3 regions of the Kitasatospora sp. NPDC089509 genome follow, and region 3 is predicted to be linked to each of the others. Evidence: predicted binding sites of a transcription regulator. Region 3 holds the regulator's gene; each other region holds the start of a gene.

Region 1 (9,481 bases), on a different contig from region 3:
GGCTGACCCTCGTCCCGGCCTCGCTCGCCAAGGGTCTGGAGTACGACTACGTGGTGCTGGACGAGCCGGCCGCGGTGATCGCCGGGGAGCCGGACGAGCGGACCGGCCTGCGCCGGCTGTACGTGGCGCTCACCCGCGCCGTCTCCGGGCTGACGGTGCTGCACCGCGAGCCGCTGCCCGAGCAGCTCAGCTGAGCGCTGTCCGGCCGGGACGCGGAAGGGGCCGGCCACCGGGCCGGCCCCTTCCGCCGGGGTTCACGCGTCGATCAGCGCCCGCCACTGGGCGACCTTGGCCGCGTCCACCGGCGTGAGCCAGCCGTCGGCCCGCACCGCGCCGCCGACGTGGAAGGCGTCGAAGCCCTCCGCCCGCAGCTCCTTGAGGTGCTCGGCCCGCAGGCCGCCGCCGATCAGGATCCGCTGGGTGTAGCCCGGCTCGCCGCGGCGGGCCAGCTCGGCGGCGAGCACCTCGCGCCCGGCGTCCACCCCGGCGGCCGTGCCGGAGGTGAGGAAGGTGTCCAGCCCGGGCAGCGCGCCGACGGCGGCCCGCAGGGCGGCCCGGTCGGCGCTGTGGTCGATCGCCCGGTGGAAGGTCCAGCGGCAGCCGGCGATCGCCTCGGCGACGGTCGTGGTGGCGGCCAGGTCGACGGCGCCCTCGGCGTCCAGGAAGCCGAGCACGAACTCCTCGGCGCCCTCGGCCCGCAGCGCGGCGGCCCGGGCGCACAGCTCGTCCAGGTCGCCGGGGGCGAAGCCGTCCCGGATCCGGAGCATCACGCGCAGCGGGATGCCGACGGCGGCCCGGATCCGGGCGAAGTCCTCGACCGAGGGGGTGAGCCCGTCGGCGGCCATGTCGGTGACCAGTTCGAGCCGGTCGGCGCCGCCCGACTCGGCAGCCTGGGCGTCCTGGGGCGTCAGCGCGATGACTTCGAAAATTGGTCTAGACATATCAGATAGCCTGCCACATCCCCCCGGCCCCGGCGAGACCACGCCCCCGTTCCGGTCACACCGGAACGGGGGCGCTCCTCAGGCCCTGTCGCAGGCCCGGCCACAGGCCCTGTCGTAGGCCCGGCCTCAGGCCCCGCCCGGCACCACCCCGACGGCCTCCCGCCGGCCGAACCGGCGCTCCGCCACCGCCACCAGCACCAGCAGGGCCACCACCGGCACCGCCACCGGCAGCAGGTGCGAGATCCCGCGGGACTCCCGCCAGATGTTGAACAGGCTGCCCGGCCCGGTCACCACCAGCACCGCCAGCCCGACCGCCGCCGCCCCCAGCCGCCCGCGCAGCCCGGCGAGGGCCAGCAGCGTCGGGGCGATCAGCAGCACCACGAACCACTGGAGGTCCAGCGGGAACGTCGTGTCGTCCCAGTTCTGGACCGCCTCCAGCATCCCGCCGAGGACCGCCGAGGCCACCACCAGCCCGGCGGTGCGCAGGTTCGGCCGGGGCAGCAGATCGGTCGGCGCGGCGGCCAGCAGCAGCCCGGCCACCACGAACGGCACCGTGGCCATCCCGATGTAGCCGACCCACCAGATGTCGAAGAGGCTCCTCCCCAGGGCGGCGTCACCCAGGTCGTACAGCCCGATGGCGCCCAGCACCAGCGCGGTGACCCGAACCGCCGTCCACCGGCCCAGCAGGGCCGCCACTCCGAGCAGCAGCGCGGCCGCCGGCGGGGCGAAGGCCCGGACGTGGTTCCCGAACGAGTCGTCCCAGGCGAGCCCCCTGGTGGTCCGCTCCAGGTTGGCCGCCCAGGGCACCATGGTGGCCCCGACCACGGCCCCGGCGACCATCGGCGCCAGCAGGGCCAGCAGCCGGCCGGCCGCCGACCCGCCGGTCAGCCCGAGCCGCACCCGCAGCCCGTACACCGCCAGGCCGAGCGCCTCCCGGGCGACCGCCACCCGACCGCCCTCGGCCGTCGTGTCGGCGAAGACCTCGGCCAGTTCCTCGCCGCGCTCACGGCGGTAGCGCGCCGGGTAGAGCTGCAGCGCGGCCCGCAGCAGCGCCGACGGCGCGGGGCCGATCACCGGCATGGTCATGAGAGTCCTCCCCCCGCGGCGGGCCGCTCCTGCGACCCGGTCCTCCCCGGCAGCATCGACCGGATCTTCGTCAGCCGCCGCTCGGCCTCGGTGGCCACCGCCCGCAGCCGCTCGGCCTCGTTGGCCAGGGCGTCCCGTCCGGCGTCGGTCAGCGCGTAGCTGCGCCGGGCCCGGCCGTCCACGACCTCCTCCGCGGCGACCTCGATCAGCCCCTGGGTCAGCAGCCGGTCGAGCGCCCCGTAGAGCGTGCCGGTCCGCATCTTGACCCGGCCGTCCGAGATCGCGGCGATCTCCTGGATGAGCGCGTAGCCGTGTCTCGGGGCGTCGGCCAGCGCGGTGAGCAGCAGCAGCGTCGGCTCCTGCATGGAGCGTTCAGTCATACACCTACATATATCGCCGAACGGCACATCCGTCCACCGGTGCGGGCCCCGAATCCCCGACCCACCACAATGAGGCCCATGCCGACCGAGGACCTGCTCACCGCCTGGACCGCCCTGCTGCACCGCTGCGGCACCACCGAGGACCCCGAACCGTACGGCCGGGAACTGCTGCGCCGCTGGTCCGAACCGCAGCGCCGCTACCACACCCCCGCGCACCTGCGCGCGGTGCTCGGCCACGTCGACGCCCTCGCCGGGCACGCCGCCGACCCGGACGCCGTCCGGCTGGCCGCCTGGTTCCACGACGCCGTCTACCGGCCCGACCGCACCGAGAACGAGCAGCGCAGTGCCGCCCTGGCCGTCCGCGCGCTGACCGCCGCCGGCCTGCCCGCCGACCGGGTCGCGGAGGTCGAACGGCTGGTCCTGCTCACCGTCACCCACGACCCGGCCCCCTGCGACCGCGACGGCGAGGTGCTCTGCGACGCGGACCTCGCCGTGCTCGGCGGCACCCCGGAGGCCTACGCGGCGTACGCGGCCGCCGTCCGGGAGGAGTACGGCTTCGTCCCGGAGCCGGACTTCCGGGCCGGCCGGGCCGCCGTGCTGCGCCAACTCCTGGCGCTCCCGGCCCTCTACCGCACCCCCACCGCCCGCGACCGCTTCACCGGCCCCGCCCGCACCAACCTGACGGCCGAACTCGACGCCCTCCAGGGCACCTAGGACCCCAGTTAGGGCGTGTCTGACAATTCGCGTCGGATCAGCGCGCGGCGTCGGGGTGCGTGCATCGCAAGGCGGAGGAGGGAGTCCATGCGGAGCATCGGCGACCGACGACAACGCGGCGAGGCGCGTGCCCCGGCGTCGCGCGCCCGGCGGGAATTGTCAGACACGCCCTAGGCCCCCAGCTCCCCCACCGCCGCCACCACGGCGCCCTGCTTGCCGCACACCCAGTGCGGCTCCGGCCCCAACTCCGGCTCCACGCCGAGCGCGTGCGGGTCCCCGTCGGCCGCGCAGGCGGCGCACAGCGGCCACCGCCCGTACGCCTCCAGCAGCGCGTCCTGGACGTCCTGGGCGACCAGCCCGAGCACGTACTCGGTGCCGTCCGGCCACTGCTCCAGCCACCAGCGGCGGTGGGTGACGGCCTGCTCCACCAGCGAGACGACGGCGGCGTCCGCCACGTCCCGCGCGGTGAGGTCGGCCAGGATCAGCGCCCGGGCGTTGTGCAGGGCGGTCTCGATGTCGTCGGAAGCCATCCGTCCATTCTCCGCGCAAACGCCGGAACCCCGAAACGCCGCGTGGGCGGCCCCCCGAAGGGGACCGCCCACGCGGACGAGGATCGACGATCCGACCGGGAACCCGATCAGGATCAGAAGTCCATGTCACCGCCCGGCATGCCGCCGCCGGCGGCCGCGGCGGCCTTCTCCGGCTTGTCGGCGATGACGGCCTCGGTGGTGAGGAACAGCGCCGCGATGGAGGCGGCGTTCTGCAGCGCGGAGCGGGTGACCTTGGCCGGGTCGATGATGCCCGCGGCGACCAGGTCGACGTACTCGTTGGTGGCGGCGTTCAGGCCGTGACCGGCGGGGAGGTTGCGCACCTTCTCCACCACGACGCCACCCTCCAGGCCGGCGTTGGTCGCGATCTGCTTGATCGGGGCCTCCAGCGCGACCTTGACGATGTTGGCACCGGTGGCCTCGTCGCCGTCCAGCTCCAGCTTGTCGAACGCGACACCGGCCTGCAGCAGCGCGACGCCACCACCGGCGACGATGCCCTCCTCGACGGCGGCCTTGGCGTTGCGGACGGCGTCCTCGATGCGGTGCTTGCGCTCCTTGAGCTCCACCTCGGTGGCCGCGCCGGCCTTGATGACGGCCACGCCGCCGGCCAGCTTGGCGAGGCGCTCCTGGAGCTTCTCGCGGTCGTAGTCCGAGTCGCTGTTCTCGATCTCGGCGCGGATCTGGTTCACGCGACCGGCGACCTGGTCGCTGTCGCCGCCACCGTCGACGATGGTGGTCTCGTCCTTGGTGATGACCACCTTGCGGGCGGTGCCCAGCAGGTCGATGCCGGCGTTCTCCAGCTTGAGGCCGACCTCCTCGGAGATCACGGTGCCACCGGTGAGGATGGCGATGTCGCCGAGCATGGCCTTGCGGCGGTCGCCGAAGCCCGGGGCCTTGACGGCGACGGACTTGAAGGTGCCGCGGATCTTGTTCACGACCAGGGTCGACAGGGCCTCGCCCTCGACGTCCTCGGCGATGATGACGAGCGGCTTGCCGCTCTGCATGACCTTCTCCAGCAGCGGGAGCAGGTCCTTGACCGAGCCGATCTTGGAGTTGGCGATGAGGATGTACGGGTCCTCGAAGGTCGCCTCCATCCGCTCCAGGTCGGTGGCGAAGTAGGCGGAGATGTAGCCCTTGTCGAAGCGCATGCCCTCGGTGAGCTCAAGCTCCAGGCCGAAGGTGTTGCTCTCCTCGACGGTGATGACGCCTTCCTTGCCGACCTTGTCCATGGCCTCGGCGATGAGCTCGCCGATCTGGGTGTCGGCGGCGGAGATGGAGGCGGTGGAGGCGATCTGCTCCTTGGTCTCCACGTCCTTGGCCTGGGCCAGCAGCTGGTCCGAGACGGCGGCGACGGCCTTCTCGATGCCGCGCTTCAGGGCCATCGGGTTGGCGCCGGCGGCGACGTTGCGCAGACCCTCGCGAACCAGGGCCTGGGCGAGCACGGTGGCGGTGGTGGTGCCGTCACCCGCGACGTCGTCCGTCTTCTTGGCGACCTCCTTGACGAGCTCCGCACCGATCTTCTCGTACGGGTCCTCGAGCTCGATCTCCTTGGCGATGGAGACACCGTCGTTGGTGATCGTGGGGGCGCCCCACTTCTTCTCCAGCACGACGTTGCGGCCCTTGGGGCCGAGCGTGACCTTCACGGCGTCGGCGAGCTGGTTCATGCCACGCTCAAGGCCGCGGCGAGCTTCCTCATCAAAGGCGATGATCTTGGCCATCAGAAGTGGTCCTCCGGGACACGGTCGACTGCTCGGACCAAGGGGTGCCCGCGACGGACGGCCCTGGTGCGCGGAGGTCCATTCCCCTACCGCTCCCGGGGGCCTCACCGACCCGGTCCGCTGTCACTCTCACACTGTGAGTGCTAACGCCAATGATTAGCACTCCGGGTGGTCGAGTGCAAGCCCAATCGGCAACCCGCGAGCCGCCCGACGGGCCCGCGCGGGAACGTGAACAGGCCCGCGCGGGAACGCGAACGGGCCCGTACGACGCGTGTCGCACGGGCCCGTCGAGAAGCAGGAGGTCCACCAGCAGTGGGCCGCGCCGAGCTCCTGGAGTCGGAAGGGGTCAGACCGCCGCGCGGACCATGTCCGCCTGCGGGCCCTTCTGTCCCTGGGAGATCTCGAACTCGACCCGCTGGCCCTCCTCGAGGGTGCGGTAGCCGTCCATCTGGATCGCGCTGTAGTGGACGAAGACGTCCGCACCACCGTCGACCGCGATGAAGCCGTAGCCCTTCTCCGCGTTGAACCACTTGACGGTGCCCTGAGCCATTCCGAACTCCCCTAGTGCTGTGCTGGCCCTTCACGGTCCCGCAGGTCGCGGGCCCGGGTCTGGTTTGAAGGCCGGCCCGGGGAACCCCCCCTGAGCGCAGCCGTGCACGCCGCAATCCTCCGCACGGGGGCGCCGGACGGCTTCCGTGAGCGGTTGATTACGTCGACCGCCGCTGAATGTATCCGGACCGACGCCCTCTGCAACAGGGTCAACCGCCGGGAATTCCGAGGGCCCGTCAAGAGACAAGAGCGAACAAACCGGAAGGAACTCGGCATTCGTCGCCGGACATAGCGGACGAATTACCCAAATGCCCGCAGGAATTCTGACATCTGCCTGACATGTTTCCCGGGAACCGCCCCGGGCCGGTCCCGCCGGTCGGACGACCTCCGGCGAAGCACCCCGTGCGCCGGAAGGGCGGCCCTGTTCCCAGCAGAGCCACACTCTACTCCGACTTGAGCGGGAAATATTCCCGCCGAAATGCGAACGCGCCGCCCGCGCGTACGGAGAGTGGAATTCCGTACGCACGGGCGGCGCGGGGCGACCCGGAAAGCAACCCGGAAACGCGACCGCCGAACGACTCAGCAGCCGCCGGCCACCGCCGGAATGATCGAGACGCTGGCGCCGTCCCCGATCTCGGTCGCCAGGCCCTCGGCGAACCGCACGTCATCGTCGTTCACGTACACGTTGACGAAGCGGCGCAGCTTGCCGGTGTCGTCCAGGATCCGGGCCGAGATGCCCGCGTGGTTCTGCTCCAGGTGGGCGATGACCTCGGCCAGGGTGGCCCCCTCGGCGGTCACCTCGGCCGCACCGCCGGTGTAGGTGCGCAGGATGGTGGGGATGCGGACGTTGGCGCTCATGGCTCTCCTAGCGGGGTGGGGGTGGTTCAGGCGGACGCGAGACCGGCGGAGTGGAAAGCGTCCAGCGTCGGGCGGATGACGGCGGTAATCCCGGCCTCGGAGACGGCGTCCAGGGTCTTCAGGCCGTCGCCGGTGTTGATCGCGACGGTCTCCTTGGCCGGGTCCAGCTGACCCGTCTCGACCAACTTCTTCAGCACGCCGACGGTCACCCCGCCCGCGGTCTCGGCGAAGATGCCCTCGGTCCGGGCCAGCAGCCGGATCGCCGCCACGACCTCCGCGTCCGTGACGTCCTCGACCGCACCGCCGGTGCGGCGGGCGATGTCCAGCACGTACGGGCCGTCCGCCGGGTTGCCGATCGCCAGCGACTTGGCGATGGTGTCCGGCTTCACCGGCTTGATCACGTCCCGGCCGGCCTTGAACGCCGCCGACACCGGCGAGCAGCCCTCCGCCTGGGCGCCGAAGATCCGGTACGGCCGGTCCTCGACCAGCCCCAGCCTGATCAGCTCCTGCAGCCCCTTGTCGATCTTCGTCAGCTGGGAGCCGGAGGCGATCGGGATGACGATCTGCTCCGGCAGGCGCCAGCCCAGCTGCTCGCAGATCTCGTACGCCAACGTCTTGGAGCCCTCGCCGTAGTACGGCCGCAGGTTGACGTTGACGAAGCCCCAGCCCTCGCCGGCCGGGTCCCCGATCAGCTCCGAGCAGAAGCGGTTCACGTCGTCGTAGTTGCCCTCGATGCCGACCAGCTCGCCGCCGTACACCCCGGCCATCACGACCTTGCCCTGCTCCAGGTCGTGCGGGATGAAGACGCAGGACCGGAACCCGGCCCGGGCCGCCGCCGCGCCCACCGCGCCGGCCAGGTTGCCGGTGGAGGAGCAGGACAGCGTGGTGTACCCGAACGCCCGGGCCGCCTCGATCGCGCAGGCCACCACCCGGTCCTTGAACGAGTGGGTGGGGTTGCCGGAGTCGTCCTTGATGTGCAGCTGCGCGGTGAAGCCGAGCTCACGACCCAGGTTGTCCGCCTTGACCAGCGGGGTCCAGCCGGGGTTCAGGTTGGGCTTGGAGGCGACGTCGGCCGGCACCGGCAGCAGCGGCGCGTAGCGCCAGATGGACGCGGGGCCGGACTCGATCCGCTTGCGCAGCTCCTCGGCGCGCTCGCTCCCGAACTCGTAGGCGATCTCCAGCGGCCCGAAGCACTCCAGGCAGGCGAAGCTGGGGCCGAGCGGGAACCGGGTTCCGCACTCCCGACAGGACAGCGCGGCGGCGGGGCCGAGGTCCACGGAAACAGGTGCGGCAGTGTCGATGGCCATGATGGCGGAGGCCTCTCTCCTCATCTTCCCCGCGGCGCGGTCGCGCCACAGGCCGGAATTGGCACCTGTCCCGCCGGGGCCTGTCGACAGACAGCCGAGCGAGAAGGTTGCCGGGACGTCAACGGGCCGTTCCCTCAGTCCCTCTGGATGAGCTTGTGAAATTGTGGTGGTGCGCAACGGTGACCCCGGCGTGCAAAGGTCCGACCGCTGTACGAAGACTGTATCCGAAGGCGTCACCCCTGAACGGGTCCGTCCGCCAAGCGAGATGAGCCGTTCCACCCCGATCCCGCCGAGGAGAGTCACCGTGCCCGCCGAACCGATCCCCGCGCTCCTCCCACAGGCGGCGTCCTGGCTCCGCCGCCGCTCGTGGAGCGCGACCGACCGGCCGGTGCACACCCTGCTGGAGGCCAAGCGGCGCACCGGCCGCACCGTCAGCGTCGTCCTCCCGGCCCTGGACGAGGAGGCCACCGTCGGCGACATCGTCCGCACCGTCCGGCGCGAGCTGATGGAGCGGATCCCCCTGGTGGACGAACTCGTCGTGGTGGACTCCGGCTCCGCCGACGCCACCGCCGCCGTCGCCGCCGCCGCGGGCGCCCGGGTGGAGCACCGCGACCGGATCCTGCCCCGGCTGCCCGCCGTCCCCGGCAAGGGCGAGGTGCTCTGGCGCTCGCTGCTGGTCACCCGCGGCGACATCGTCTGCTTCGTGGACGCCGACCTGCGCGAGTTCGACCCGGCCTTCGTCTCCGGCATCGTCGGCCCGCTGCTGACCGACGAGTCCGTCCAGCTGGTCAAGGCCATGTACGACCGCCCGCTGGAGACCGAGAGCGGGGCGGTCCTGCCGGTCGGCGGCGGCCGGGTCACCGAACTCGTCGCCCGCCCGCTGCTCAACCTGCACTGGCCGGAACTCGCCGGCTTCGTCCAGCCGCTCGGCGGCGAGTACGCGGCCCGCCGCCCGCTGCTCGAACGGCTGCCCTTCCCCACCGGCTACGGCGTCGAGCTCGGTCTGCTGGTCGACGCCCTGGAACTGGTCGGACTGGACGCCCTGGCCCAGGTCGACGTCGGCGTCCGGCACCACCGCCACCAGGACGGCCAGGCCCTCGGCCGGATGGCCGCCACCATCTACCGCACCGCCCTGGAACGGCTCGACCGCACCCACCGCCTCAAGGCCTCCGCCGACCTGGTCCACCCCCACCTCACCCAGTTCAGCCGCGACCCGGACACCCGCGCCTTCACCGCCCACACCCACCCGGTGACGGCCCTGGAGCGCCCGCCGATGCACACCGTCCCCGAGTACGCGACCCGCCACTGAACCGCCTGCCGAAACGTTTGCCGACCCGACCCCCCGGCAACATCCCAACCATGGGCGATCTCACGACCGAA
Region 2 (9,481 bases), on a different contig from region 3:
TCCCGGCGAAGGTGAAGCCGGAGACGTCGTACTGGCAGGCCGGCGAGGTGGTCCGGCAGTGCAGGCCCATCTGGTACCAGACCGAGGGCAGGCCGGGGCCGAGGTGCGGGTCGTTGGCCAGCAGCGGCTTGCCGGTGGTGGTGTGCGAGCCCGCGACCACCCAGGAGTTGGAACCGATGCCCTGACCGGGGCGGCCGAGCAGCTGCGGCATCGCGTCGATCCGGTCGGTGAGGCCCTGCAGCAGGGCCTTGGTGGTGGCCGCGCCCTGGGCGGTGCCGCCGGTGCCGGGGGCGGCGCCGGGCTGCGGCGAGCCGTCGGCCGGGCGGTAGGTGTCGCCGCCGACGGTGCCGGTCTTCACGATCGTGCCGTTGCGGGCGTACGGGTAGTCCGGGTAGAGCTCGGCGATCTTGTCCGGGCCGAAGTCCTGGGCGAGCAGCGAGCGGTCGATCTCCTCCTGGAGGTTCCCGGAGAGGTTCCAGGCCATCGCCTTGAGCCAGGCCACCGAGTCGACCGGGGTCCACTGCTCGGGCTGGTAGCCGCTGTTGACGGCGCCCAGCAGGGCGTACTCCAGCGAGGCCTTCTCACCGCCGGGGTGCTCGGACAGCCAGGCGTTCACGCCGTCCGCGTAGGCCTGGAGGTTCTTCTTGGTGTCCGGCGAGAGCTTGGTGTCGTACTCCTTCTGCGCCACCTGGCGCCAGCCCATCGTGCGGATGAAGGAGTCGGTGTCGACCTGGCTGTCGCCGAACATCTCGGACAGCCGGCCGGCCGTGATGTGCCGGCGGACGTCCATCTCCCAGAACCGGTCCTGGGCCTGGACGTAGCCCTGGGCGCGGAACAGGTCCTCGTTGGTGTCCGCGTACAGCTGCGGAATGCCGTTGGCGTCGCGCTTGACGTCGACCGGCGCGCTCATGCCCGCCACCTTGACCGTGCCGTCGACCTCCGGGAAGGACGCGCGGACCGCGGTGACCCCGCGGTAGCCGCCGTAGCCGACGCCGGCCACCAGCAGCACGACCAGCACGATCACGATCAGACGGGCGCGCCGGAACTTCTTCGAGCGGGGCATCTGGGTCCTTGCGGTCCTGACTTCGGGGCGGGCGGGCGTGTCCGGGGCCTGGGACCGGGACAGGGCACCACATTAGGCCGAGTCGGCGCACCGCCGTGAACGGGGGACCGAGCTGGGGCGAAGCTAAAGGTATGGCAAAATGTTAGACTGAGTAACGATCCGCAACAGGAGCATTGACGACTTCTTAGCGGGCCGACGCCCGACGGAGTCCTCCCTGTACCAACGGAACGCCCCCAGCACCACCTGACACCCCGCCCGCCCATGCCTGCCCGAGGTGCCACTGCGTGAACGTCGACCACCTGAACCAGCTCCTGCTCGAAGCCTCCGTGATCCTGCTCTTCGCGGTGGTCGCCGTCCGGTTCTCGACCCGATCAGGACTGCCCAGTCTGCTGATCTACCTCGGGATCGGCGTGGCGCTGGGCCAGAACGGGATCGGCGTCACCTTCAACAACGCCGAGCTGACCCAGGTGCTGGGCTACGCGGCACTCGTGGTGATCCTGGCCGAGGGCGGCCTCAAGACCAGCTGGCGCGAGGTCAAACCGGCCATGCCGGCGGCCACCGTGCTGGCCACCGTCGGCGTCGGGATCAGCGTCTTCGTCACCGCGGCCGGCGCCCACTGGCTGGTCGACCTCGACTGGCGGACCTCGCTGCTGCTCGGCGCGATCGTCTCCTCCACCGACGCGGCGGCCGTCTTCTCGGTGCTGCGGATGGTCCCGCTGCCGCACCGGCTGACCGGCCTGCTGGAGGCCGAGTCCGGCTTCAACGACGCGCCCGTGGTCATCCTGGTCGTCGCCTTCGCCTCCACCGGCGAACTGGACTCCTGGTACGTGCTGCTCGGCACGATCGCCGCCGAACTGGCGATCGGCGCGGCGGTCGGCCTCGCCGTCGGCAAGCTCGGCGCCTACGCGGTCAAGCACGTCGCACTGCCCTCCTCCGGCCTCTACCCGATCGCCGTGGTGGCGCTCACCGTGCTCGCCTACGCCGGCGGCGCGCTGCTGCACGGCTCCGGCTTCCTCGCCGTCTACATCAGCGCGGTGATCCTCGGGAACTCCAAGCTGCCGCACGGACCCGCCGTGCGCGGCTTCGCCGACGGACTGGCCTGGATAGGGCAGATCGGCATGTTCGTGCTGCTCGGACTGCTGGCCGCGCCGGAGAGCATGGGCGACGCGGTCGTCCCCGCGCTGGTGGTCGGCGCGGTGCTGGTCTTCGTCGCCCGACCGCTGTCGGTGATCCTCACCCTGACCCCGTTCAAGGTGCCCGGCCGCGAACAGGCACTGCTGAGCTGGGCCGGGCTGCGCGGGGCGGTGCCCATCGTGCTGGCCACCATCCCGGTGGTCTCCGGCGCCCACAAGGCCGAGGACGTGTTCAACATCGTCTTCATCCTGGTCGTCGTCTTCACCCTGCTCCAGGGCCCGACCCTGCCGTGGATGGCCAAGCGGCTGCGGATCGGCGAGGGCGCGATGGGCCAGGACCTCGACATCGAGTCCGCGCCGCTGGAGAAGCTGCACGGGCACCTGCTGTCGGTCGCACTCTCGCCGACCTCGCGGATGTCGGGCGTGGAGATCAGCGAACTGCGGCTGCCCAAGGGGGCCGCCGTCACCCTGGTCGTCCGGGAGGGCAACTCCTTCGTGCCGGACAAGGCGACCATGCTGCGCGGCGGGGACGAGCTGCTGGTGGTCACCACGGACGAGGTCGGCGAGGCGACGGAGCGGCGACTGCGGGCCGTGGACAAGGGCGGCAAGCTGGCGGGGTGGCTGAACGGACGGTGAGTGCCCGGGCGGGATGGGGGCCGGGGCAGCCGCCCCGGTCCGCCCCGGCCCGCCCGGGCCGGTGTGACGCGGGAAAGCCTGGGTGGTCTGGCGGGATCTACGCGCGTAACTGTATGCTGGTGCGACTACGTCGTATGACCACCGCTAGACCACCCCCAGCATCTGCCTGACGCAGAGTTGGCGCGACCGCTCGGCGGCCGCGGTCCGGCTCCCGGCCCACCAGGCCCGGCCGACCCGGTATCTACCCCGGTCGACGCGCGAGAGGACGACTCTCGGCGCCGTCGGGGCCACACCATGCCCTGCCGCGCTACCAGGCAGCAGGAAGGACCGACCGTGACGGCCCGCCGAACGGTCGAGATCGCCGCGGAATCCGCCCCGGACACCGCGCAGTCCACCGCCCAGGACACCGCTCAGGGCACTCTTCGGTCCGCCGCGACCGACACCGGCGACACCGCCGCCGAGGCGCCCGCCAGGGTCGGGTACGGCGAACTGCTGCGCACCCCCGGCGCCTGGACGTTCCTGTCCCCCGCCCTGGTCGCGCGACTGCCCTACGCGATGCTCAGCATGGGCATCCTGCTGCTCGTCACCCAGACCACCGGCTCGTACGGCACCGCCGGTACGGCCGTCGCCGTCGCCGCCGTCGCCCAGGCCCTGATCGGGCCGCAGACCGGACGGCTGGCCGACCGGTACGGCCAGGCCTCGGTGCTGGTCCCGACCGTGCTGGTGCACGCCGCCTCGGTCGCCCTGCTGATCACGCTGGCGCTCGGCCACGCGCCGGCCTGGAGCGTCTACCTGGCCGCCGTCCCCGCCGGGGCGAGCGTGCCGCAGGTCGGCGCGATGGTCCGGGCCCGCTGGGTCTCCACCTTCACCGGCGAGGGCGCCTCGCCCGCCGCCGGGGCCAAGGTGAGCACCGCGTTCGCCTTCGAGTCCGTGACGGACGAGTTCACCTTCGTGGTCGGCCCGATCCTGGCCGCCAACATCGCCGCCCTCGCCAGCCCGGCGGTCGCGTTGGTCGTCGAGGCCTCGCTGACCCTGGTCGGCGGTCTGGCCTTCGCGGCCCAGCGGCGCAGCGCCCCGGCCCGGATCCTCCCGGAGCCCGGCGTGAAGCGCGTCTCGGCACTGGCCTCGCCCGGCGTCCGGCTGCTGGTCGGGGCCTTCCTCGGGGTCGGCGCGGTGTTCGGCGGCATGCAGGTGTCGGTCAACGCCTTCGCGGACTCGGTGGGGCAGCACGACTCCGGCGGCACGGTGTACGGGATCTTCGCGGGCGGCTCGATGCTGGCCGGCGTGCTGTACGGCGTGATCGCCTGGCGGCGTCCGGTCCAGCAGCGGATGGTCATCAGCTACACGATGCTGGTGCTCGGCTGCTCGATGCTGTGGGCGATGCCCAACCTGGTCGCGCTGACCGTCGCCGGGCTGATCTGCGGCCTGGCCATCGCCCCCACCCTGATCAGCGGCTACACCCTGGTCGAGACCCTGGTCGCGGACGGCGCCAAGACGGAGGCCTTCACCTGGCTGACCGGCGCGATCGGACTGGGACTGGCACTCGGCTCGATGGCGGCGGGCAAGCTGCTCGACGGCCACGGGCCCTCGGTCGGGTTCCTGGTGCCGGCCGTCGGCGCCGGGCTGGGGCTGATCGCCCTGGTGTCGCTGCGGCACCTGCTGGCGGCCCCGGGCGGACCGGGACGCGTGGTGGCCTCCTCGGCCGAGCTCGGCAACGCGGCGGAGCTCGTCGGCGCGGCCAAGGGCTGAACCGGTGGTGGGCGGTGACGCGGTACCGGCTCATCTCACACCGGATTCGCTGGACTGATCCAACGGAATACCGCATCATTGACCATCGTTAGCACTCATCAGGCGAGAGTGCCAGGAGGAAGACAAGTGCCCACGTACCAGTACCAGTGCACCGAGTGCGGCAACGGCCTGGAGGCGGTGCAGAAGTTCACCGACGAGGCGCTGACCACGTGCCCCGACTGCCAGGGACGGCTCCGCAAGGTCTTCTCGGCCGTGGGCGTCGTGTTCAAGGGCTCGGGCTTCTACCGGACCGACAGCCGCTCGTCCTCCAGCAGCTCGGTGGGCGCGGGTTCGTCCGTCGGCTCCTCGACGTCGTCGACCTCGTCGTCGACCTCGGGTTCGGGTTCGGGCTCGTCCGGTTCTTCGAGCTCTGCCGGTTCGTCGAGCTCGTCGAGCTCCTCCAGCAGCCCGGCTCCGGCCGCCAGCTGATCTCGGCTCCCGGACTCTCCGGGGGTTGCCGAAACTTCGGGAAGGCCCGTCGGCCCCGCTTCGTGCGGGGGCGGCGGGCCTTTTCGCGCGCTTCCGTCAACTTCCGATGGTCGCCCTCACTCGCGTGAGTGTACGAAGTTGTCCACAGGGGCGAGGTTTTCCACAGGCTATGGGAACGCGCTTTCCGACCGCGCCGGAAAGGCGCATCGTACGGATCACCGGGCCGGATCCAGCCGACCCGGCCGAGTCCGGAGGTGCATCCCGATGACGACCGTGAGCCTGTCCGTTCCACTGCCCGCGCCGACCGTGCCGCCACGGCGGGAGGTGCCGAGCTTCCCGCCGATCCGGCGCGGCTGCGGCGGGTGGCACCGCTGGCGCCGGGCCGTCCGGCGACGGGCGGGAGTGCCCGCGCTGGTGCTGCTCGCGGTGGCCGCGGCGCTCGCCACGGGGCCGGCGCGAGCCGGACTGCCGCCACCCTCGGGGGGCGCGGCGGGGCGCCCCGGTTGTCCGTCCGGCCCCCCGGAGGATCATCCGTGAGCCGAGGCCGAGGAGGTCCACCTGCTGACCGAGAACCGCGACGCGCCGGGCAGGGCCCACCGGCGCCCGCTGTTCCCCGGGATTCGCGGGATTCCCGGTCCTTCTAGTCCCCGTGGTGCGGCGGGCGCTGACTCAGGTACCAGTCCAGCCCCCGCCCACCGCTCTCCCCAGCCCCGGGGCGGTCGCCCCAGCCGGCGTCGGTGTCGTCCCGGGACTGCTGGTCCAGCGGGTCGCGGAAGAGCAGCCGGGCCTTGGCCGCGGCGGAGGTGGAGGTGGAGGTGGAGGTGGTGGTGGAAGGGGTGGAGGCCGGGGTTGGGGTGGAGGAGGAGGGAGGGAGGGAGGGGGAGGGGGAGGGGGAGGGGGAGGGAGGGGCGGGGGTCCCCCCCGCGCCCCGCGCCCGGTCCTGGTGCTGGTCCTGTTCCTGGCCCTGCCCCTGGCCGCGCCCCGGTTCGTGCGCCTGCTCGCGTTCCTGCTCGTTCACCTTGTCCACTCCCCTGCTCACGGTCCGCCCTGTCCTTCCAGCCTAGAAGCCTCGCGGGGCTCCCGGTGACGCGCTTCGGGCCCGGTTGCAGAGCACTCCGCAACCGGGCCCGGGGAGCCGACCTCAGCCGTAGGCCGTCGGACGTCAGGCCGCTTCGAAGCCCGCGTGGTCGGCGATCTTCTTCAGCTCGGCGAGCGCGTGCTTCTCGATCTGCCGGATCCGCTCACGGGTGAGACCGTGCTGCTTGCCCACCTCGGTGAGGGTGCGCTCGCGGCCGTCCTCCATGCCGTAGCGGGAGCGGATGATCGAGGCGGTGCGGTCGTCCAGCCGGCCGATCAGGCCGTCCAGTTCCTCGCGCCGGAGCATGACCATCACGGCGTCCTCGGGGGACGTCGCCCCGGTGTCCTCCACCAGGTCGCCGAACTGGGTCTCACCCTCGTCGTCGACCGACATGTTGAGGCTGACCGGGTCCCGGGCCCAGTCCAGCACGTCCTTGATCCGGGCCTCGGTGGTGTCCAGCTCGGCCGCGATCTCGGCGGGCTCGGCCTCGCGGCCCAGCTCCTTGGACTTCTCCCGCTGCACCCGCCGGATCCGGCCGAGCTCCTCGACCAGGTGCACGGGCAGCCGGATGGTGCGGGACTGGTCGGCGATCGAGCGGGTGATCGCCTGCCGGATCCACCAGGTCGCGTAGGTGGAGAACTTGAAACCCTTGGCGTAGTCGAACTTCTCGACGGCGCGCACCAGGCCCGCGTTGCCCTCCTGGATGAGGTCCAGCAGGGGCAGACCGCTGCGCGGGTAGCGGCGGGCGACCGCCACCACCAGGCGGAGGTTCGAGCGGATGAAGACGTCCTTGGCGCGCTCGGCGTCGGCGGCTATCGCCTCCAGCTCCTCGCGCGTGACGCCGTCGGGGAGTTGGCCGTCGGGGAGCTCACTCTCCTCCAGCAGGTGCTGGGCGTACACACCGGCCTCGATCCGTAGCGAGAGCTCGACCTCCTCGGCGGCATCGAGCAGGGGCGTCCTGGCGATCTCGTCGAGGTACATACCGACCAGGTCGCGGTCGGCCTCAAGGTTGGTCGGGCGGGCCGCGCGAGTCCGGTCGGCCCTGTCGCGAACGACGGCACGGGTGGCCATGCTTGCTCCCTTTGCTGGTGTTGCCGAGGTCTGCCTGCCTGCCCGAGAGGGCAAGAAGTGCGGGCCCCGGGGGGCTCACACGTAACGATCCAACGAACAGATTCCGGACAACATTCCCAAGTCGTTCAGATTCTTCCCCGCGATGCAGTATCCTGCCGGTTTTCACCCGGGTTCTGGACGCTCGGTGACCGCTCGGGCACCTCGGGTGCCCGCGAACGACCGATTCCATGACCGACCCTGCGGCTCTTTCCTCGGCGTTCCTTCACCGGCCGCACACCCGGCCGCCGCCTACTCGTTGAACAGGCGAACGATCGCGTACGTTCCCGCGCGCCCCCGTTTTCCGCCCGCGCCCACCCCCCGGCGCACGCAGGTCCTCCGCACAAAAGATGCCGAATCGCTATCACCCCAGCTCCGGATCGGCACAGGCCGCTGGGAAGGTGTCAGGCATGCACCTGACCAACAGCACGACCCCCGTCACCGTGCGTCAGCGCCGTCTCCTCCGGGACGCGTCGCTCGCGCTGGGCTGTGCCGCGCTGTTCGGCCTCCTGGCGCTGCTGGTGACGGGCCACTGGCACCCTCTGCACGAGCTCGACCAGGACTGGATCAGCGAGTTCCACCTCTACGCACGGGAACACCGGGCCTGGACCGCCGCGGTGCAGACCCTCTCCGACATCGGCGGTCCCGTCACGATGCGTGTCCTCCTCGGCCTCGCGGCCGCCTGGCTCCTGCTGATCGGCGCCCGGGTGCTGGCCGGCTGGGTGGCCGCCCAGGCCCTGGTCGGCTGGGGCGCCCAGTGGGCGCTCAAGCTGGCCGTCGACCGGCAGCGGCCCGCCTTCTCCGACCCGGTCTCGCACGCCGACGGCCCGGCCTTCCCCTCCGGGCACGCCATGGCCTCCGCGATCACCTGCGCCGTCCTGGTCGGCCTGGTCTGGTACCGGGTCGACCGGCGCGGCCGGATCGCCGCATGTGCGGTGGCCGCGGTGACGATGCTGGCCATCGGCTGGACCAGGATCGCCCTCGGGGTGCACTGGCCCAGCGACGTGCTGGCGGGCTGGCTGGCCGCCGGCGCCGTCGTGGGCGTCGTGACGGCCGTGATCGAGATCTGGCGGCCCGGCGCCCTGGCCCGGGACGTACGCCGGGTCAACTGGCGTACCAGGCCCCGGGTTCAGCGGGTCATCGTGCCGTCGGTCCGGCCGCCCCGGGTCGACGAGCCGCCGGAGGACGCCGAGTTGGACGACCCCGGGGCCGACGGGCCACGGTCCGGGCGCAGTTGACGGTCCGGAGGCCGGGCGCGACCGCGTAGGGCGGCGGGAACGCCACAGGCCCTCCGTCCCGGGCGGGAGGAGGGCCTGTGAGCTGCGATTCCGTTGTGCCCCAGGCAGGATTCGAACCTGCGACACCGGCTTTAGGAGAGCCGTGCTCTATCCCCTGAGCTACTGAGGCATGGCCGGTCGGTGACCAGGCCGTTCACAGCGTACCGGATCGGGCGTCGGCCAGGGGTGGCGGACCGTGGCACGGGCCCCGGCGGGGCCGGCGAACGGCGAAGGGGGAGCCGGGCGGACCGGCTCCCCCTTCGAGGTTCGGAGAAAGCGAGAGGAAGCGGAAAGGGGAAAGGACGGAAGGAGGGTCAGAGCAGGCGCAGCAGGCGCGACTGGATGGACGGCGGGTTCAGGTCGGACTGGAGGGCCACCGGCACCTCGGTCTTGCTGTCACCCACCCGCAGCGTGCCGATCTCCTGGCCCGCCGCCATGGTGTGGCCGACCGCGCCCGGGGCGAGGGTGATCGTGCCGGTGATGCCCGGGAAGCCGGCCACCACGAGGTCCTTGGTCGCGACGACCGGGACCTTGCCGCCGAGCCCGTCGTCCACGGCCCCGACGACGTCGCCCTTCTTCACCACGGTCTGACCGGTCAGCCCGTTCTGGGCGGCCTGGATCTGCTTGCCGCTGACCTTGAGCACGGTCGGCAGGATGCCGTCGCCCGGGTTGGGCGAGGTGGCCTGCTGGCCCAGGGTGACACCGAGGATCAGTCGCTTGGTGCCGCCGATGTCCTTGTACGCGGCCCACATCAGGCAGCCGCCGGCCGGGGTGCTGGAGCCGGTCTTGACGCCGATGACGCCGGTCTTCGGGTTGATCAGGTTGTTGGTGTTGGAGATCTTCACGCCGTTGAGGGTGGTGTCCGGGGTGGCGACGATCTGCCGGAAGATGTCGTCCTGCATGACCTGCTCGGCCAGCTTCAACTGGTCCTTGGCGGTGGACTTGGTGTCCGCGTTGAAGCCCGCCGGGT
Region 3 (9,481 bases):
CCAGGTACGGGCGGCAGCCGTTCGGGAAGGACAGGTCGAAGGAGTGGGCGTCGTACACCGGGTCGAAGGTGCGCACCGACAGGAAGGCCAGGTAGCGGCCGTCCGCGGTGAAGGCCGGCGAGGTGTCCAGGAAGCGCTGCGGGGTGACCTCGCCGACGGTGCGGGTGGCCAGGTCGGCCAGCACGATCTGGCGCAGCGAGTACGGGCCCATCCGGTGCACCGGGCGGGACCAGGCCAGGTGGGCCGAGTCCGGGCTGAACACCAGCCCGCTGACCTCGCCGTCGCCGCTGCGGTCCAGCTGGTGCACGGCGCCGTCGGCCAGGGCGACCAGCAGCACCCGGCCGTCGTGCACGCCGAGCGCCGCCTGCTTCCCGTCCGGGGAGACCACCAGCGAGTTGACCCGGCCGAGCTGTCCGGCGGCCAGCCGGCGCCGCTCGGGGCCGTGCACGGCGGGGGCGTACTCCAGGGCGTCCTCGCCCTCGGCGTCGGTCACCCAGAGCACGCCCTGGGCGCCGTCCGCGCCCGGCACCACCCGGGCCAGCCGGGCGCGCACGCCCGGGGTCTCGTCCAGCACCCGGGCCGGGCCCTCCCGGTGGGTCAGCCAGTGCACGCTGCCGCGCACCACCGCGGCGCTGGCCCGGCCGGTGCGGTCCGGGGCGACGGAGTCGAGCCAGTGCGCGGCGGACACCGGGCGGGGGCGGCGGCCGGTGCGCGGGCCGGCCAGCCGGACGTCCAGGCGGCGCGGCTCGGCGGTGTCCAGGTCGTCCAGCAGCCAGAGGTCGCCGGCCCGGTGGAAGACCACCCGGGTGCCGTCGGTGCTCGCACCGCGGGCGTAGAAGCCGTCCGGGTCGGTGCCGTGCCGGCGCAGGTCGGTGCCGTCCGGGAGGCTGGACCACAGCTCGCCGACGCCCTGGTGGTCGGACAGGAAGGCGATCCGGCCGCCGCGCCCGCCGTCCCCGGCGACCCACAGCGGGGAGTCGAGCTGCCCGTCCAACTCCTCGTGGATCCGCGTGAATTCGTCCCGGCCGAGCCACAGCCGGCCCGCCCGGCCGCCCCGGTAGCGCTTCCACCAGGCCGGCTCGCGGTTGTTGAAGGTGGCCAGCAGCACGCGGTCGCCGTCCGGTTCGAAGGCCAGCCCGCCGACCGGCCCGTACGGCAGCCGCACCGGCGGGCCGCCGTCCAGCGGCAGCGCGTGCGCCCAGCTGCGGCGCCCGCCGGCCTCGCCCGCGCCGGTGGTGGCGATCGGACGCCCGTCCGCGGTCCACCCCTGCACCCGGGTCGCCTCGTTGCCCCAGTGGGTGAGCCGCCGGGACGGACCGCCGTCCACCGGCACCACGTGCACCTCGGGGGCGCCGTCCCGGGTCGAGGTGAAGGCGATGAGCCGCCCGTCCGGGGAGAACCGGGGGTGGCGCACCGGCAGGTGATCGGCGGTCAGCCGCCAGGCCCGTCCACCGTCCAGCGGGGCGAGCCAGAGGTCGTCCTCGGCGACGAAGGCGGCCAGGTCACCGTGCAGATGGGGATGGCGCAGATAGGCGCCCGCGGAGGTGCTCAGGGAGTCCGTCACGCCGCCAGCGTAGGCAGGTGCGGGTACGAGCCGCTCCGTTTTCGGCAACTCCCGCCCGGCGCGCGGGGGTTACGCCCAGCGCCCGGTGCGCCCCAGCAGCAGCGCCCCGGCCGCCACCCCGGCGGTCGAGGTGCGCAGCACCGACGGGCCCAGCCGGTACGGCTTCGCGCCCGCCTCGGCGAAGGCGGCCAGCTCCTCCGGGGAGACCCCGCCCTCCGGGCCGACCACCAGCACGATGTCCCCGGCGTCCGGCAGGGCGGCCTGCGCCAGCGGCTCGGCGCCCTCCTCGTGCAGCACGGCGGCGAGCGCGGCCCGTGCCAGCAGCGGGGCCAGCTGCCGGGTGGTCATCGGCTCGCGCACCTCGGGGAAGCGCAGCCGGCGGGACTGCTTGCCCGCCTCCCGGGCGGTGGCCCGCCACTTGGCGAGCGCCTTGGCGCCGCGCTCGCCCTTCCACTGGGTGATGCAGCGCGAGGCGGACCAGGGGACCACCACGTCCACGCCGACCTCGGTCATGGTCTCCACGGCCAGCTCGCCGCGGTCGCCCTTGGGCAGCGCCTGGACGACGACGATCCGCGGGGCCGGCTCCGGCTCCCGGCGCACCGCGGTGACGCCGACCTCGATCGCGTCCTTGCCGAGCACCGCGGCGACGGTGCCGTCCACGCCGAGTCCCAGGCCGTCCGCCAGGGTCACCGCCTCGCCGGCCGCCAGCCGCTTCACCGCGGCCGCGTGCCGCCCCTCCGCCCCGTCCAGCCGCACCACGGCCCCGGGCGCGGCGGCGGCGAGCCGCTCGGTCTCGACGACGAAGACGGGCGCGGTCATGACGGGGGAACCTCCGGGGGAACGGGACGTGGGACAACGCGAAGGGGGTGCCGGGGCTGGCCCCCGGCACCCCCTCACGGACGGCTACCGGCCGTTGAAGGCGTCCTTCAGGCGCGAGAACAGCCCCTGCTGGCCCGGCGCGAACTGGCCGGACGGGCGCTCCTCGCCGCGCAGTACGGCGAGCCGGCGCAGCAGTTCCTCCTGCTCGGCGTCGAGCTTGGTGGGCGTCTGCACCTCGACGTGCACTATCAGGTCGCCCCGGCCGCCGCCGCGCAGGTGGGTGATGCCCCGGCCGTGCAGCGGGATCGACTGGCCGGACTGGGTGCCGGGCCGGATGTCGACCTCCTCCAGCCCGTCCAGGGTCTGCAGCGGCACCTGGGTGCCGAGCGAGGCGGCCGTCATCGGGATGGTGACGGTGCAGTGCAGGTCGTCGCCGCGCCGCTGGAACACCGCGTGGGTGGTCTCGGCGATCTCGACGTACAGGTCGCCGGCCGGGCCGCCGCCGGGGCCGACCTCGCCCTCGCCGGCCAGCTGGATCCGGGTGCCGTTGTCGACACCGGCCGGGATCTTGACCGTCAGGGTGCGGCGGGCCCGCACCCGGCCGTCGCCGGCGCACTCGGGGCACGGGGTCGGCACGACGGTGCCGAAGCCCTGGCACTGCGGGCAGGGGCGCGAGGTCATGACCTGGCCCAGGAAGGAGCGGGTCACCTGGGAGACCTCGCCCTTGCCGCGACACATGTCACAGGTCTGCGCGGAGGTGCCGGGGGCCGCGCCCTCGCCGCTGCAGGTGGTGCAGGTGACGGCGGTGTCGACCTGGAGTTCCTTGGTGGTGCCGAAGGCGGCCTCCTCCAGGGTGATCTCCAGCCGGATCATGGCGTCCTGGCCGCGGCGGGTGCGCGAGCGCGGGCCGCGCTGGCCGGCCGCGGCGCCGAAGAAGGCGTCCATGATGTCGGAGAAGCCGAAGCCCGCCGCGCCGGCCCCGAAGCCGCCCGCGCCGCCGCCGGGCGACAGCGGGTCGCCGCCGAGGTCGTAGACCTGACGCTTCTGCGGGTCGGAGAGCACCTCGTAGGCGGCGTTGATCTCCTTGAACCGCTCCTGCGTCTTCGGGTCCGGGTTGACGTCCGGGTGCAGTTCGCGTGCCAGGCGCCGGAACGCCTTCTTGATCTCGTCCTGCCCCGCATCCCGTCGGACGCCGAGTACCGCGTAGTAGTCCGTGGCCACCAAATGCTCCGCTTGTTCCGCCTGTAGTAGTGCTGCGACTGGTCACCGCCGTCGAATCCCTCAACGGCGGCTGCTTGCTACGACTCGGCCAGGATCTGACCCACGTACCGTGCCACCGCCCGCACCGCCCCCATTGTGCCCGGGTAGTCCATCCGGGTCGGACCGATCACACCTAGTTTGGCCACGCTCTCGTCGCCCGAACCGTAACCGACGGAGACGACCGAGGTGGAATTCAGCCCCTCGTACGCGTTCTCCCGCCCGATCCGGACCGTCATCGCGGCGTCGGTGGTCTCACCCAGGAGGCGGAGCAGGACGACCTGCTCCTCCAGTGCCTCCAGCACCGGCTGGATGGTGAGCGGGAAGTCGTGCCCGAAACGGGTCAGGTTGGCCGTGCCGGCCAGCATGATCCGTTCCTCGTTCTGTTCGGCGAGCGCCTCGAACAGCGTCGCCAGGACCGTACTGACGGTCGGGCGGTCGGCCTGTTCGAAGACCGCCGGCAGTTCCTCCAGCAGCCCCGGGACGTCCGGCAGCCGCTGACCGGCCGCCCGCGCGTTGATCCGCGACCGCAGGTCCGCCAGGACCGTCTCGCCGACCGTGCCCGGGCAGTCGACCATCCGCTGCTCGACCCGGCCGGTGTTGGTGATCAGCACCAGCATCACCTTGGCCGGGGCCAGCGCCACCAGCTCGATGTGCCGGACGGTGGAGCGGGTGAGCGAGGGGTACTGCACCACGGCGACCTGCCGGGTCAGCTGCGCGAGCAGCCGCACCGTGCGGGTGACCACGTCGTCCAGGTCGACGGCGCCGTCCAGGAAGTGCCGGATCGCCCGGCGCTCCGGGGAGCTCATCGGCTTGATCTCGGCGAGCTTGTCGACGAACAGCCGGTAGCCCTTGTCGGTGGGGATCCGCCCCGCACTGGTGTGCGGCTGGTGGATGTACCCCTCCTCCTCCAGCGCCGCCATGTCGTTGCGCACCGTCGCCGGGGACACCCCGAGGTTGTGCCGCTCCACCAGGGCCTTGGAGCCCACCGGCTCCTCGGTGCCCACGTAGTCCTGGACGATCGCGCGCAGCACGGCGAGCTTGCGGTCGTCCAGTTGGCGGACCTCTCCGGCCATGGGGCACGCACCTCCGTCTTCGCGCGTTGTCCGTCTGTGATGCTGCGAGCCGCTCCTGCGGAGGGGCCCGACCTTGGCACTCTGCGCACACGAGTGCCAAAACCGTACCTGCCAGTGTACGGCCCGGGTCCTACCGCAGGAACGGCCCGGCCGGGGTGATCCTGCCCGCAGTTCCGGACGGCCGCCACGACACTCCGTGTGCCGGGGTGGTGCCCCGGGGCCGTCCGGGTGGCAGCATCGAAAGCGACGGCGAACGGAGGAGCAAGCAATGTCGAGCTCGGGCCAGCACACCCGTTTCGCGCCCGACCGCGGCCTGACCGGCCGCATGGTCGCGACGATGTTCGTGATCGGGCTGCTGTACGTCGGTTTCACGGGCCTGCTGATCGTGCTGCTGCGCGGGGCCTGGCCGCTGATCGTGCTGATCTCCGGCGGGCTGTTCGTGGCCCAGTTCTGGTTCAGCGACAAGATCACCGAGCGGGCGATGGGTGCCCGGCCGGTGACCGAGGAGGAGTACCCCCAGCTGCACGGCACCATCGACCGGCTCTGCGCACTGGCCGACATGCCCAAACCCCGGGTGGCGGTCGCGGACAACGACATGCCGAACGCCTTCGCCACCGGCCGCAACCCGCAGAACGCCGTGGTGTGCGTCACCACCGGCCTGCTGCGCCGGCTCGAACCGGAGGAGCTGGAGGGCGTCCTCGCGCACGAGCTGTCGCACGTCGCCCACCGGGACGTCGCGGTGATGACCATCGCCGGCTTCCTCGGGGTGCTCGCCGGGGCGATGACCCGGATCGCGATGTACGGCGGGTTCATGGGCGGCGGGCGCAACAACAACGACCAGAACGCGGCCATCGCGGCGCTGATCATCCCGCTGGTGTCGATCGTGGTCTACGCGATCAGCTTCCTGCTCACCCGGCTGCTGTCCCGCTACCGCGAGCTGGCCGCCGACCGGGCCGCCGCCCAGCTCACCGGCCGACCCAGCGCGCTGGCCTCGGCCCTGACCAAGGTGACCGGGCAGATCGCCGCCATCCCCAGCGAGGACCTGCGCAGGTCGCAGCCCTACAACGCCTTCTACTTCGCCCCCGCGCTGAGCGCCAAGGAGACCGCCGCCCAGCTGTTCTCCACCCACCCGACGCTGGAGAAGCGGCTGGCCCAGCTGGCGAAGATCTCCGAGCAGCTCGGCCGCTGACCCCCGACCCGGAAGGCACCCCCGTGGGAATCCTGGACGCCCTATTCGGCCGCACCAAGCCCGTCAAACCCGACCTCGACCAGCTGTTCGGCCTGCCGTCCGCCGCGCTCACCCTGGAGGCCGGGGCCGGGTTCCTGCCCACCGGGCTGGGCTCGGTCTGCTTCGCGGCCGTCGAGGGCGGGGCCTTCGTCCAGGTGGAGCAGCAGGTCCGGGCCCTGCTGGACGCCGACACCGAACGCGGCGGCGTCCCGGTGGAGGCCTCCAAGGACGGCTACGGCTACTCCTGGCTGCTCGCCCGGCACACCCCCGAGGAACTGCCGGAGCTGGTGAACGACCTGCACGCGGTCAACAGCGAGCTGGAGGCCAACGGCTTCGGGCCGCAGCTGCTCTGCTCGCTGGTCGCCTTCCGCAACCCGGAGGGGCAGTCGCTGGCCCTGGTCTACCTCTACAAGCGCGGCACCTTCTACCCGTTCGCCCCGATGCCCGGCGGCGGGGAGCGGCGCAACAGCCCGCTGGAGCTCCAGGTCAACGCGCTGCTGGGGAACGACCTGCGGCTGGAGAAGGACCTCAGCCGCTGGTTCCCGGTCTGGGGCGCACCGGGCCTCTGACGCCCCGTCCGTAGACTCGCCACCATGCGCAGCCACCAGTACGGACCGGACCTCACCCCGCCGTGGAAGAAGCAGGCCCCCGCCCCGGAGGTGCCCGCCGAGCGGGACCTGGTGGTCGAGGAGGCGGCCACCGGCTACTGCGGGGCGGTGGTGCGCTGCGAGAAGACCGCCGAGGGGTTCACCGTCACCCTGGAGGACCGCTTCGGCCGGCACCGGGTCTTCCCGATGGTCCCGCGCGGCTTCCTGCTGGAGGGCCGGACGGTCACCCTGGTCCGCCCGACCGCCCCCGCGGCGCCCCGCACCCCCGCCCGCACCGCCTCCGGCTCCCTCGCCGTCCCCGGCGCCCGCGCCCGGGTCGCCCGCGAGTCCCGGATCTACGTGGAGGGGCGGCACGACGCCGAACTGGTCGAGCGGGTCTGGGGCGACGACCTGCGGATCGAGGGCGTCGTCGTCGAGTACCTGCGGGGCATCGACGACCTCCCGGCGATCGTCGCCGACTTCGCCCCCGGCCCCGGCCGCCGCCTCGGCGTCCTGGTCGACCACCTGCTCCCCGGTACCAAGGAGCACCGCATCGCCGCCCGGGTCACCGGCGACTCGGTGCTGGTCGTCGGCCACCCCTACATCGACATCTGGCAGGCCGTGAAGCCGTCCTCCGTGGGCATCCCCGGCTGGCCCGCCGTCCCGCGGGGGGAGGACTGGAAGGAGGGCACCTGCCGCCGCCTCGGCTGGCCGGTGGACACCCCGGCGGCCTGGAAGCGGATCCTGTCGAAGGTGGACTCCTACAAGGACCTGGAGCCCGAACTCCTCGCGAAGGTCGAGGAGTTGATCGACTTCACGGCCCTCCCGGAGTGACCCCGGGGGAATTCAGAAGTCATCAGATCCACGCCCAGTGCACCCACCGGAACGACCTCACCAAACAGACTGGTCCTCGTTGAAAGGTAGTCGGGCTCCCCGGCAAGGGTTTCCCGGCTCGGCTCGGTCAGTAGCACGCAGACGGCCTCACCCGGGTCAACGATGAGATATGCCGGGATTCCGGCCTCCGCGTAGAGCCCCCGCTTCGAGTAATAGTCCCTGAGCGAGCTCGCCCCTGAGACTACCTCGACCACCATGGCAGCCACAGCGACGTCAATCGCCGCACTCTCGAGAACCACGAGATCCGGCTGCAGCCGGCTGCCGTATCCCCAGTAGGCGAGGTCCTGCTTGGTCAGCCGGTACCACAGCTCGTGGGGGACCTGATGGATGAGGGACGCGACGATGAGGTTGGTCGTCATGTCGGAGCTCAGAGACAGCAGGATCTCCCCGGAGATGAGCTCGGCGCGGACACCCTCTGGGACGTCGAGCTCCTCCAGAACCCTCCACGATCGCGCACTTGGAGTAGTCACGCGAACACGATAGCCGTGAATCAGTCCACCAGGTCACGGACGACGCCGTCCGCCAAGAGGCGGCCCTGGAGGGTGAGGGCGGCGCGGCCCTGCTCGTAGGGCTCCTCGGCGAGGAGGCCGTCGGCGAGGGCCTTGGCGGCGGCGCGGCGGCCGGTGTCGGTCAGCAGGTCCAGCGGGATGCCGCGCTCCAGGCGCAGTTCCAGCAGGATGCGCTCGACCCGGCGGTCCTCCTCGCCCAGCACCTCGCGGCCCAGGGCCGGGGTGCGGCCCTCGGCGAGGGCCTGGGCGTAGGCGGCGGGGTGCTTGGCGTTCCACCAGCGGACGCCGCCGACGTGACTGTGGGCGCCGGGCCCGGCGCCCCACCAGTCGGCGCCGGTCCAGTAGAGCTCGTTGTGGCGGCAGCGGCCCTCGGGGGTGGTGGCCCAGTTGGAGACCTCGTACCAGGAGTAGCCGGCCGTGCTGAGCGCCTGCTCGGCGATGAGGTAGCGGTCGGCGTGCACGTCGTCGTCGATCATCGGCAGTTCGCCGCGCTTGACCCGGGCGGCCAGCTTGGTGCCGTCCTCGACGATCAGCGAGTACGCGGAGACGTGGTCGGGCCCGGCGCCGATCGCGGCGTCCAGGGAGGCCCGCCAGTCGTCGTCGGACTCGCCGGGGGTGCCGTAGATCAGGTCGAGGTTGACGTGCTCGAAGCCGGCCTCGCGGGCCTCGGCCACGCACGCCTCGGGGCGGCCGGGGGTGTGGTGGCGGTCGAGCAGTTGGAGGACGTGCGGGCGGGCGCTCTGCATGCCGAAGGAGATCCGGTTGTAGCCGCCCTCGCGCAGTTCGGCCAGGTAGGCCGGGTCGACGGACTCCGGGTTGGCCTCGGTGGTGACCTCGGCGTCCGGGGCGATCCCGAACTCCTCGCGCAGCGCGGCCAGCATCTTCACCAGGTCGCGGGCCGGCAGCAGGGTCGGGGTGCCGCCGCCGAGGAAGACGGTCTCCACCGGCAGGTCGACGTCCCCGAGCACCCTGCGGGCGTGCCGGATCTCGGCGACCACGTTGTCCGCGTAGGTCTCCTGGGAGGCGACCGCCCCGGAGGAGCGCAGCTCGGTGGCGGTGTAGGTGTTGAAGTCGCAGTAGCCGCAGCGGCTGGCGCAGTAGGGCACGTGCAGGTAGAAGCCGAACGGCCGTCGGCCCAGCCCGGTGAGGGCGTGCGCGGGCAGGGAACCGTCGGACGGCACCGGTTCGCCGTCGGGGAGTGCGGAGGGCATGACCCCATTGTCCCGTACGGCCCGACCGAACACGCGGGCCGTACGGGAGCGGGGGCTCAGGCCTCGTTGGCGCCCGCGTACATCGCGGTCACCGCGTCCGCGTAGGTCCGCTCGACGACCGGGCGCTTGATCTTCAGGCTCGGGGTGAGCTCGCCGTGCTCGATGTCGAGGTCGCGGGGCAGCAGGTGGAACTTCTTGATCGTCTGCCAGCGCTGGAGGTCGGCGTTGACCCGCTTGACGAAGCCCTCGATCAGCTGGTGCACGGCCGGGTCGGCGGCCAGCTCGGCGTAGCTCTTGCCGGCCAGGCCGCGCTCGGCGGCCCACGGCATCAGCACC

Evidence for each region. The regulator HrcA, encoded in region 3, represses chaperone genes, less so after heat shock. The targets are predictions, from matches to a motif close to TTNGCACTCNGNNNNNCNGAGTGCNAA.
Region 1: the regulator HrcA is predicted to act here: its motif matches at 5,544-5,570, upstream of groL (chaperonin GroEL).
Region 2: the regulator HrcA is predicted to act here: its motif matches at 4,670-4,696, upstream of ACIP4P_RS38830 (FmdB family zinc ribbon protein).

Annotation. Positions count from the first base shown of each region.
Region 1 covers NZ_JBIVHS010000018.1:6,427-15,907, reverse strand. The annotation lists gene ACIP4P_RS30255 (HelD family protein) at 1-194, shown strand, start outside; gene ACIP4P_RS30250 (copper homeostasis protein CutC) at 255-941, opposite strand; gene ACIP4P_RS30245 (hypothetical protein) at 1,068-2,027, opposite strand; gene ACIP4P_RS30240 (PadR family transcriptional regulator) at 2,024-2,407, opposite strand; gene ACIP4P_RS30235 (hypothetical protein) at 2,486-3,121, shown strand; gene ACIP4P_RS30230 (hypothetical protein) at 3,292-3,651, opposite strand; gene groL (chaperonin GroEL) at 3,765-5,387, opposite strand; gene ACIP4P_RS30220 (cold-shock protein) at 5,734-5,937, opposite strand; gene ACIP4P_RS30215 (MoaD/ThiS family protein) at 6,516-6,794, opposite strand; gene thrC (threonine synthase) at 6,821-8,101, opposite strand; SAM riboswitch class I at 8,119-8,255, opposite strand; gene ACIP4P_RS30205 (glucosyl-3-phosphoglycerate synthase) at 8,406-9,410, shown strand; gene ACIP4P_RS30200 (trehalose-6-phosphate synthase) at 9,461-9,481, shown strand, end outside.
Region 2 covers NZ_JBIVHS010000030.1:18,939-28,419, reverse strand. The annotation lists gene ACIP4P_RS38845 (penicillin acylase family protein) at 1-1,063, opposite strand, end outside; gene ACIP4P_RS38840 (potassium/proton antiporter) at 1,348-2,832, shown strand; gene ACIP4P_RS38835 (MFS transporter) at 3,322-4,581, shown strand; gene ACIP4P_RS38830 (FmdB family zinc ribbon protein) at 4,708-5,049, shown strand; gene ACIP4P_RS38825 (hypothetical protein) at 5,690-6,088, opposite strand; gene ACIP4P_RS38820 (sigma-70 family RNA polymerase sigma factor) at 6,212-7,198, opposite strand; gene ACIP4P_RS38815 (phosphatase PAP2 family protein) at 7,645-8,472, shown strand; tRNA gene ACIP4P_RS38810 (tRNA-Arg) at 8,569-8,641, opposite strand; gene ACIP4P_RS38805 (D-alanyl-D-alanine carboxypeptidase) at 8,826-9,481, opposite strand, start outside.
Region 3 covers NZ_JBIVHS010000005.1:120,416-129,896, reverse strand. The annotation lists gene ACIP4P_RS12740 (PDZ domain-containing protein) at 1-1,564, opposite strand, end outside; gene ACIP4P_RS12735 (16S rRNA (uracil(1498)-N(3))-methyltransferase) at 1,634-2,383, opposite strand; gene dnaJ (molecular chaperone DnaJ) at 2,468-3,604, opposite strand; gene hrcA (heat-inducible transcriptional repressor HrcA) at 3,682-4,716, opposite strand; gene htpX (zinc metalloprotease HtpX) at 4,985-5,905, shown strand; gene ACIP4P_RS12715 (hypothetical protein) at 5,929-6,513, shown strand; gene ACIP4P_RS12710 (DUF3097 domain-containing protein) at 6,538-7,365, shown strand; gene ACIP4P_RS12705 (Uma2 family endonuclease) at 7,293-7,895, opposite strand; gene hemW (radical SAM family heme chaperone HemW) at 7,916-9,145, opposite strand; gene ACIP4P_RS12695 (AMP-dependent synthetase/ligase) at 9,202-9,481, opposite strand, start outside.